One region of the Sphingomonas sp. CFBP 8765 genome, then DNA from elsewhere that is predicted to be linked to it. Evidence: riboswitches for the same ligand, from Rfam matches in the RefSeq annotation. Region 1 holds a riboswitch; each other region holds the start of a gene.
What was found. Region 1 has a riboswitch for cobalamin ahead of cobW (cobalamin biosynthesis protein CobW). Riboswitches for the same ligand answer to the same signal wherever they lie in the genome.

Region 1 (2,259 bases):
TCCAGCGTCCGCTCGACATAGGTATCGACCGACAGCGGATGCGCGAGCGCGGACAGGTTGGCGAGCCTGAGCGACGGCAGCGGGCTTCCACTCGCCGCCGCACGCCGCCACCCGGCCGCGAACGCGCCGAGATCCCCGTCCGAAAAGGACAGGACGACGAGGTCCGCCGGGCTCTGCGCCAGGTCCTGCGGGACCGCGCTTTCCTCCAGCCCGTGGCTTTCGCGGAAGACGACGTGCATCGCCCTCAGCCCTGAAGCGCGGCCCGGATCCTTGCAGGGTCGATCCGGTCATGCTCGGCGATCACCACCAGCCGCGTCTGCCGCGCCTCGTCGGCGCGCCACGGCCGATCATATTGCGTCCGCACCCGCGCCCCGACCGCCTGCACCAGCAGCCGCATCGGCTTGCCCGTCACCGCGGCATAGCCCTTCACGCGCAGGATGTCGGCGTCGCGCGCCAGCGTCTCGATCCGCGCGGCGAGCGCCGCCGGCTCCGCGATCTCGCCAAGCTCGACGATCATGCTGTCGAAATCGTCATGCTCGTGATCGTCCGCGCCATCATGGTGCGACGGCCGCGCCGCGATGTCATCCTCCGCCGCCGCGTTCAGCCCGAGCACGACGCGCGGATCGATCACCCCGTCGGTCAGCGCGATCACCGGCAACGCACGCGCGGACTCCGCCGCGATCACCGCGCGCGCCGCAGCCACACCCGCCTCGCCCGCCAGATCCGCCTTGGTCAGCAGCACCAGATCGGCACAGGCGAGCTGGTCCTCGAACACCTCGGCAAGCGGCGTCTCGTGATCCACGCTCGGATCCGCGCGCCGCTGCGCCTCGATCGCGGCGAGGTCGGGCGCGAACCGTCCCGCGGCGACCGCTTCCGCATCGGCCAGAGCGATCACCCCGTCGACCGTGATCCGCGACCGGATCGCGGGCCAATCGAACGCCTTGAGCAACGGCTTGGGCAAAGCGAGCCCCGACGTCTCGATCAGGATGTGGTCGGGCCGCGGGTCAAGCGCGAGCAAAGTTTCGACGGTCGGGATGAAATCGTCCGCGACGGTGCAGCAGATACAGCCATTGGCGAGCTCGACGACATTCTCGGCCGGGCAATCGGGGATCGCGCAGCCCTTCAATATGTCGCCGTCGATACCGAGCGTGCCAAATTCGTTGACGATCACCGCGAGCCGCCGGCCACCGGCGTTGCGGATCAGGTGGCTGATCAGCGTGGTCTTGCCCGCGCCGAGGAACCCGGTGACGATGGTAACGGGAATCTTGGCCAGGGTCGGCTGGGGGTCGGTCATGCGATACTCTCCGGGCGTCGGAACGACAGCCACGGACGGACGCACGCCCGCAGCCACACGCGCGCACGACCTGACGGCCGCACGCGTTCGTCGCTCAGACGGAGTACCGTGCCGCGACCATCCCCTGGATCAAGGCAAGAGCGACCATGACGCTGGCAGGTCTCCTGGCTCGCGGGTCGAAGCTCGATGCACGCCTTCCCAGGTCTCGTGACCCAGTGGCTGCCCCCGCATCGGGGGCCTGTGCGTCTCGCTCACCGCTTACAGTTGCAGGGACAGCCGCGGCATTGGGAGGCAAAGCTCCCGCACCGCATTCCCATTCAAGCCCCGAAGGGCACCGGCGCGATCTGTCGAGGTTCGGTAGAACCAAACCTCGAGGTTGGGTTTAGAGGAGTTTGGCGACTGTGCCAATGCACCTGACCTCCGTCATCCTGACGAAAGTCAGGACCCAGAGCCACGCGTAATGCGCTGCCTGGCCCTGGGTCCCGGGTCGAGCCCGGGATGACGACGCAGCTCGTTACCCCCGAACCACCTCGATCTCGTCGAACCGCTTCCACCGGTAGATCGCAAAACTCAGCACCCAGCATGCCACGAACAGCGCGATGATCGCAAAGCCCAGCCCGTTGAAATTCTCGCCCAGCGCCGAAGCGACGTCCCACACGCCCCCGCTGAGGCCCAGCTTCGACGCCAGCAGCGCGAGCGTTTCGATCCCGCCGATCGCGATCGCGACGATCGCCGAGATCAGCGTGATCGTGATGTTGTAATAGAGCTTGCGGATCGGCTTCACGAACGCCCATTCATACGCGCCGAGCATCACCACCCCGTCGGCACTGTCGACCAGTGCCATGCCCGTCGCGAACAGCACGGGCAGCACCAGCACCGTACCGATCGACAACCCGTCCGCCGCCTGGCTTGCAGACAGGCCGAGGATCGCGACTTCGGTCGCGGTGTCGAACCCCAGCCCGAAC
Region 2 (2,259 bases), on a different contig from region 1:
ACGAGATCGTCTGTCAGTGCCTTCGCTCGGCGCTGCTGCTGCGGACGTCGGCATGAGGTTGCGCTCGCTGCTATTCGTGCCCGCAGACCGGCCCGAGCGTTTTGCGAAGGCCGCAGCGAGCGGGGCCGATGCCATCATCCTCGATCTGGAGGATTCGGTCTCGCTCTCCCGCAAGGCTGTTGCCCGCGAGGCGGTCCGGGCCGCGTTGCAGGACCACACCGACGTCGTGCGGATGGTCCGGATCAATCCCGTCGACTCGGGGTGGCTGGACGACGATATCGCTGCGGCGAGGGGCGCCGATGCGATCATGCTGCCCAAGGCGACCGGACCCGCGACCGTCCTCGCGCTGGTCGAGGCTTATGGCGATGACTGTCCGCCGATCCTGCCGATCGCGACCGAAGTGCCCGCCGCGATCTTCACACTGGGCGAATATGCGCGGGTCAACGGCCGGTTATGCGGCCTGACCTGGGGCGCCGAAGACCTGCCCGCGGCGATCGGCGCGGCGACCAGTCGGGAGGACGACGGGTCCTATACCGAGCCCTATAAGCTCGTACGATCGCTGCTGCTGTTCGGCGCGCATGCGGCGGACGTAGCGGCGATCGAAACGGTCTATCCAGCAATCGCGGACATTGACGGGCTGGCAGCCTATGCCGCGCGCGGCAGCCGCGACGGCTTCACCGGCATGATGGCGATCCACCCGTCGCAGGTCGCCACGATCAACGCCGCGTTCACGCCGGATGCGGCGAGCGTGGCACGTGCGCATGCCGTCGTCGCAGCGTTTGCGGCGGCTCCCGAGGCCGGCGCGCTGCAGCTTGATGGACGGATGATCGATGCGCCGCACCTGCGCCAGGCGCGGGCGATCCTCGCGAGACTCTAGGCCCATTGGCGGCAGGAATTTTCTGCGCTACCGTCGCCCCGCGAAACCGGTGAAGGCCGGGGTCGCAGATCGCGTCGGTGCCCCTCGGGGCTTCAAAGGGAATGCGGTGCGGGAGGCGAGCCTCCTCATGCCGCGGCTGTCCCTGCAACTGTAAGCGGTGAGCGCGGTGCGCATGTTCCTTCGTCATGAGGGGACGACCACTAGGCCTGAGCGTAAGCGCAGGGCCCGGGAAGGTCGCGTACCGGGCGTCGACCCGCGAGCCAGGAGACCTGCCGGCGCTCGGTCGCTCTTGCCATGGTCCAGGGGATGGCCGCGGCACGGTACTCCGTCTGAGCGACGAACCATGCGGCGGGGGCCGCATCGGCGCGCGTGGCGGGTGCGGTTCGGCGTGCACCCCAAGTGTTGCGCCGGCTGTCCGTAGCATCGGACGGCAGGCCCCGGCCGGTCGCTCGTGACGCCGGGGGTATCGTTTCATGACTAGAATTTTCGTTTCGCTTGCGGTTCTCGCGACCGCCACGGCCTTTGCATCGCCAGCCGCGGCCGAGCCCGATCCGATTGCCGCGGCGACGGGCGAGGCGGCAGGGGGCGACGCCGAGCTGGTGGTTACCGCATCGCGATCGGGGGACGCGGTTCCCGCCGATCAGCTCGGGGCGTCGGTGACAGTGCTCGACGCCGCCACGCTCGACCAGCGGCAGACCCGGATCGTGTCCGACGTGCTGCGCGACGTCCCCGCGCTGGCGGTCAGCCGGACCGGCGCGGTCGGGGGGACGACGCAGGTCCGGATCCGCGGATCGGAGGGCAATCACGTGCTGGTGTTGATCGACGGGATCGAAGTGTCCGATCCCTATCAGGGCGAATATGATTTCGGCACGCTGATTGCCGACGAGGCGGCACGGGTCGAGGTGCTGCGCGGCCAGCAATCGGCGCTGTACGGGTCCGACGCGATCGGCGGCGTCATTCAGTATCTCACGCTCAGCGGCGCGGAAGCCCCGGGCGTATCGCTGCGGGCCGAGGGGGGATCGTTCGGCACGTTTTCGGGCGGCGCGCGGGTCGCAGGCGTAGCGGGCAATCTCGACTACGCGCTGTCGAGTTCGACCTATCTCACCGACGGCACGCCGACCGCACGGGGCGGATCGCGCGACATTGGCGCGAAGAGCGTCGGCGCGACGGGCAAGCTCAGCTGGTCGCCCACCGACACGCTGAAGGTCACGGGCGTCGGGCGCTACAGCTATACCGATGCCGACAGCAACGACACGGCATTGAGCGGCCCGCAGTTCGGCACGATCGTCGATACGCCAGGCGCGCGCAGCACGGTCGAGGCGCATTACGGGCTCATCCGCGCGGAGTTGGCGCTGGCGGATGGCCGCTGGACGAATGCGCTC
Region 3 (2,259 bases), on a different contig from region 1:
GCAAACGTCGCCATCCCGTCATGCGCCGCCAACGCCGACCGGATCACTCCCACCGCAACCGCCGCCCCGCTTCCCTCCCCCAGCCGCATCCCAAGTCTCAGTAAAGGCTCGAGTTTCAGCGCTTGAAGCAATCGCTCATGCCCCGGCTCGGCCGAACAATGCCCGGCAATGCAATGCTCTGTAATGCTAGGATACGCCGCCGCGATCGGTGCGATCGCCGCCGACGAAATGAATCCGTCCAGCATCACCGGCACCCCCGCCAGCCGCGCCGCCACCACCGCGCCAGCGATCGCGACGATTTCACGCCCCCCCACCCGCCGCAACGTCTCGAACGGCGTACGCGGGAAATCAGCATGCCGCGCAATCCCCGCCTCGACGACCGCGATTTTCCGCGCGATTCCCGCCACATCAACCCCCGTCCCCGGGCCAACCCAGTCGGCGGCGGTTCCGCCGTAACTGCGCAGACACAGTGCTGCGGCCGACGTAGAATTCCCGATCCCCATCTCACCCACGACGAGTATGTCGAGCCCAGGCACGACGACGTCGGCACCGATGTTGAGTGCGGCGAGACACGCGGCTTCGTCCATCGCCGGCCCCGTCGTGAAATCCGCCGTGGGGGTTTCCAGATCGATGTCAGCGATGACGAGTTCGAGCCCGACGGCATCCGCCAGCGCATTGATCGCCGCGCCCCCACGACGGAAATTCTCGACCATCTGTGCGGTCACGGAGACCGGGAAAGCGCTCACCCCGTGCACCGCAACGCCGTGATTTCCGGCGAAAATCGCCGCCCGCGCACGCTCGAACCGCGGCCGCTCGCGCCCCTGCCAGCCCGCCATGAAGACCGCGAGGTCTTCAAGTCGGCCGAGCGATCCGGGCGGCTTGGTCAACTGTGTTTGCCGCAGCGATGCGGCCCCTCGCGCGGCGTCGTCTGCCACGGGAAGGGCCTCCAGCGCCGCCTCGAACGCCGCGACCGTCGGGAACAGCGTCACTGCGCGACATAGCCGGCGGGGGGCGTCCGGGTGATGAAATGCCCCTTGATCCCCGCAGGCCACTGCCGAAACGGCACCTGCCCCTCCGAACTCTCCGCATGCAGCACGGCGTAATCGAGGATCGCCCGTGCCGCCTCCTCATCAGGCGTGAAGCGCCCCAGCACATAGCCGATCTTCGCGGGCCCGCGGACGTGGATGGTGCAGAAGTCCTGGCAGGCGAACAGGCACGGCATCGCCTGCACCGCAATCCCGGCATAGCGCGAATCACTCGCCTGGACCGCCTGCAATGCCGCGACGAGTCTCGCACCGCCGCGCATGCCCTCGGCATCGTCCTTCGCATCGGTGGACGCGCGGCAGGTGCTGCAGGCGACGACGGCCGCACCGTCTTCGGCGGGAACCAGTAGATTCGGCATTGAAACCCCATGACATACGCGCCCGCGGCACAGGCCGCAGGCTGGTTATGTCGTCGCGCGGGTTTACCCCCGTCCGCTCGGCGCACCCTGGCCGGACGAAAGACGACTGCGACGGGCAGGTCTCCTGGCTCACGGGTCACAGCCCTTCGCGCCGCCTTCTCGGGACCGGGATCCCAATGGCATGATGGCACGATGGCTCGCCGCTTACAGTTGCAGGGGCAGCCGGGGTTCTCCCGTTCCCTTTTCATCCCCGTCGCCGGGGAACCTGTCGCGGTCAGAGGGATAGGCCGGGCGAGCGGCCCGGGTCAATCGCCCTGCGCGCTGTCACGCGTCAGCGGTACCACGACCGGTACGCCCTCGATCGATCCGAACCACGCCCGAACACCATAGGTCTCACGCAGCCGCGCCGGCGTCAGCACTGCCGACGGCGCGCCGTCGGCGACGAGCCGGCCCGCGTCTAGCACGAGGATGCGATCGCAATAGCGTGCGGCGAGCCCCAGATCATGCAGGACGGCGATCACCAGGACACCCCGCGCGGCCTGCGCCCGCAGGATCTCCATGACTGCGATCTGATGCGCGGGATCGAGCGACGCGAGTGGCTCGTCGACGATCAGCGCCGGCGCCTCCACCGCGAGCGCCCTTGCCAGCAGGACGCGGGCCCGCTCGCCCCCCGAAATCTCGGTCGCGACACGCGCCGCAAGCGTGGTCACGTCCGCCGCCGCCATCGCACGGGCAATCGCGGCATGGTCGTCCCGTGAGATGCGGGACAGCGGTGCGAGATGGGGCAATCGGCCCAGCGCGACGAGACGTTCGACGCTCAGCGGCCAATGAAGATTTTGACCCTGCGGCAGATACGC

Region 2: another riboswitch for cobalamin. It lies ahead of IFT87_RS12515 (TonB-dependent receptor plug domain-containing protein); the one in region 1 lies ahead of cobW (cobalamin biosynthesis protein CobW).
Region 3: another riboswitch for cobalamin. It lies ahead of IFT87_RS12540 (DUF1636 domain-containing protein); the one in region 1 lies ahead of cobW (cobalamin biosynthesis protein CobW).

The regions. Positions count from the first base shown of each region.
Region 1 is NZ_JACYTY010000003.1:208,961-211,219, forward strand. Features, by position in the region: gene cobN (cobaltochelatase subunit CobN) at 1-239, opposite strand, end outside; gene cobW (cobalamin biosynthesis protein CobW) at 245-1,294, opposite strand; cobalamin riboswitch at 1,432-1,648, opposite strand; gene IFT87_RS09585 (HoxN/HupN/NixA family nickel/cobalt transporter) at 1,809-2,259, opposite strand, start outside.
Region 2 is NZ_JACYTY010000004.1:262,377-264,635, forward strand. Features, by position in the region: gene IFT87_RS12505 (MaoC family dehydratase) at 1-56, shown strand, start outside; gene IFT87_RS12510 (HpcH/HpaI aldolase/citrate lyase family protein) at 53-877, shown strand; cobalamin riboswitch at 936-1,168, shown strand; gene IFT87_RS12515 (TonB-dependent receptor plug domain-containing protein) at 1,351-2,259, shown strand, end outside.
Region 3 is NZ_JACYTY010000004.1:268,420-270,678, reverse strand. Features, by position in the region: gene cobT (nicotinate-nucleotide--dimethylbenzimidazole phosphoribosyltransferase) at 1-989, opposite strand, end outside; gene IFT87_RS12540 (DUF1636 domain-containing protein) at 986-1,402, opposite strand; cobalamin riboswitch at 1,500-1,686, opposite strand; gene IFT87_RS12535 (ABC transporter ATP-binding protein) at 1,708-2,259, opposite strand, start outside.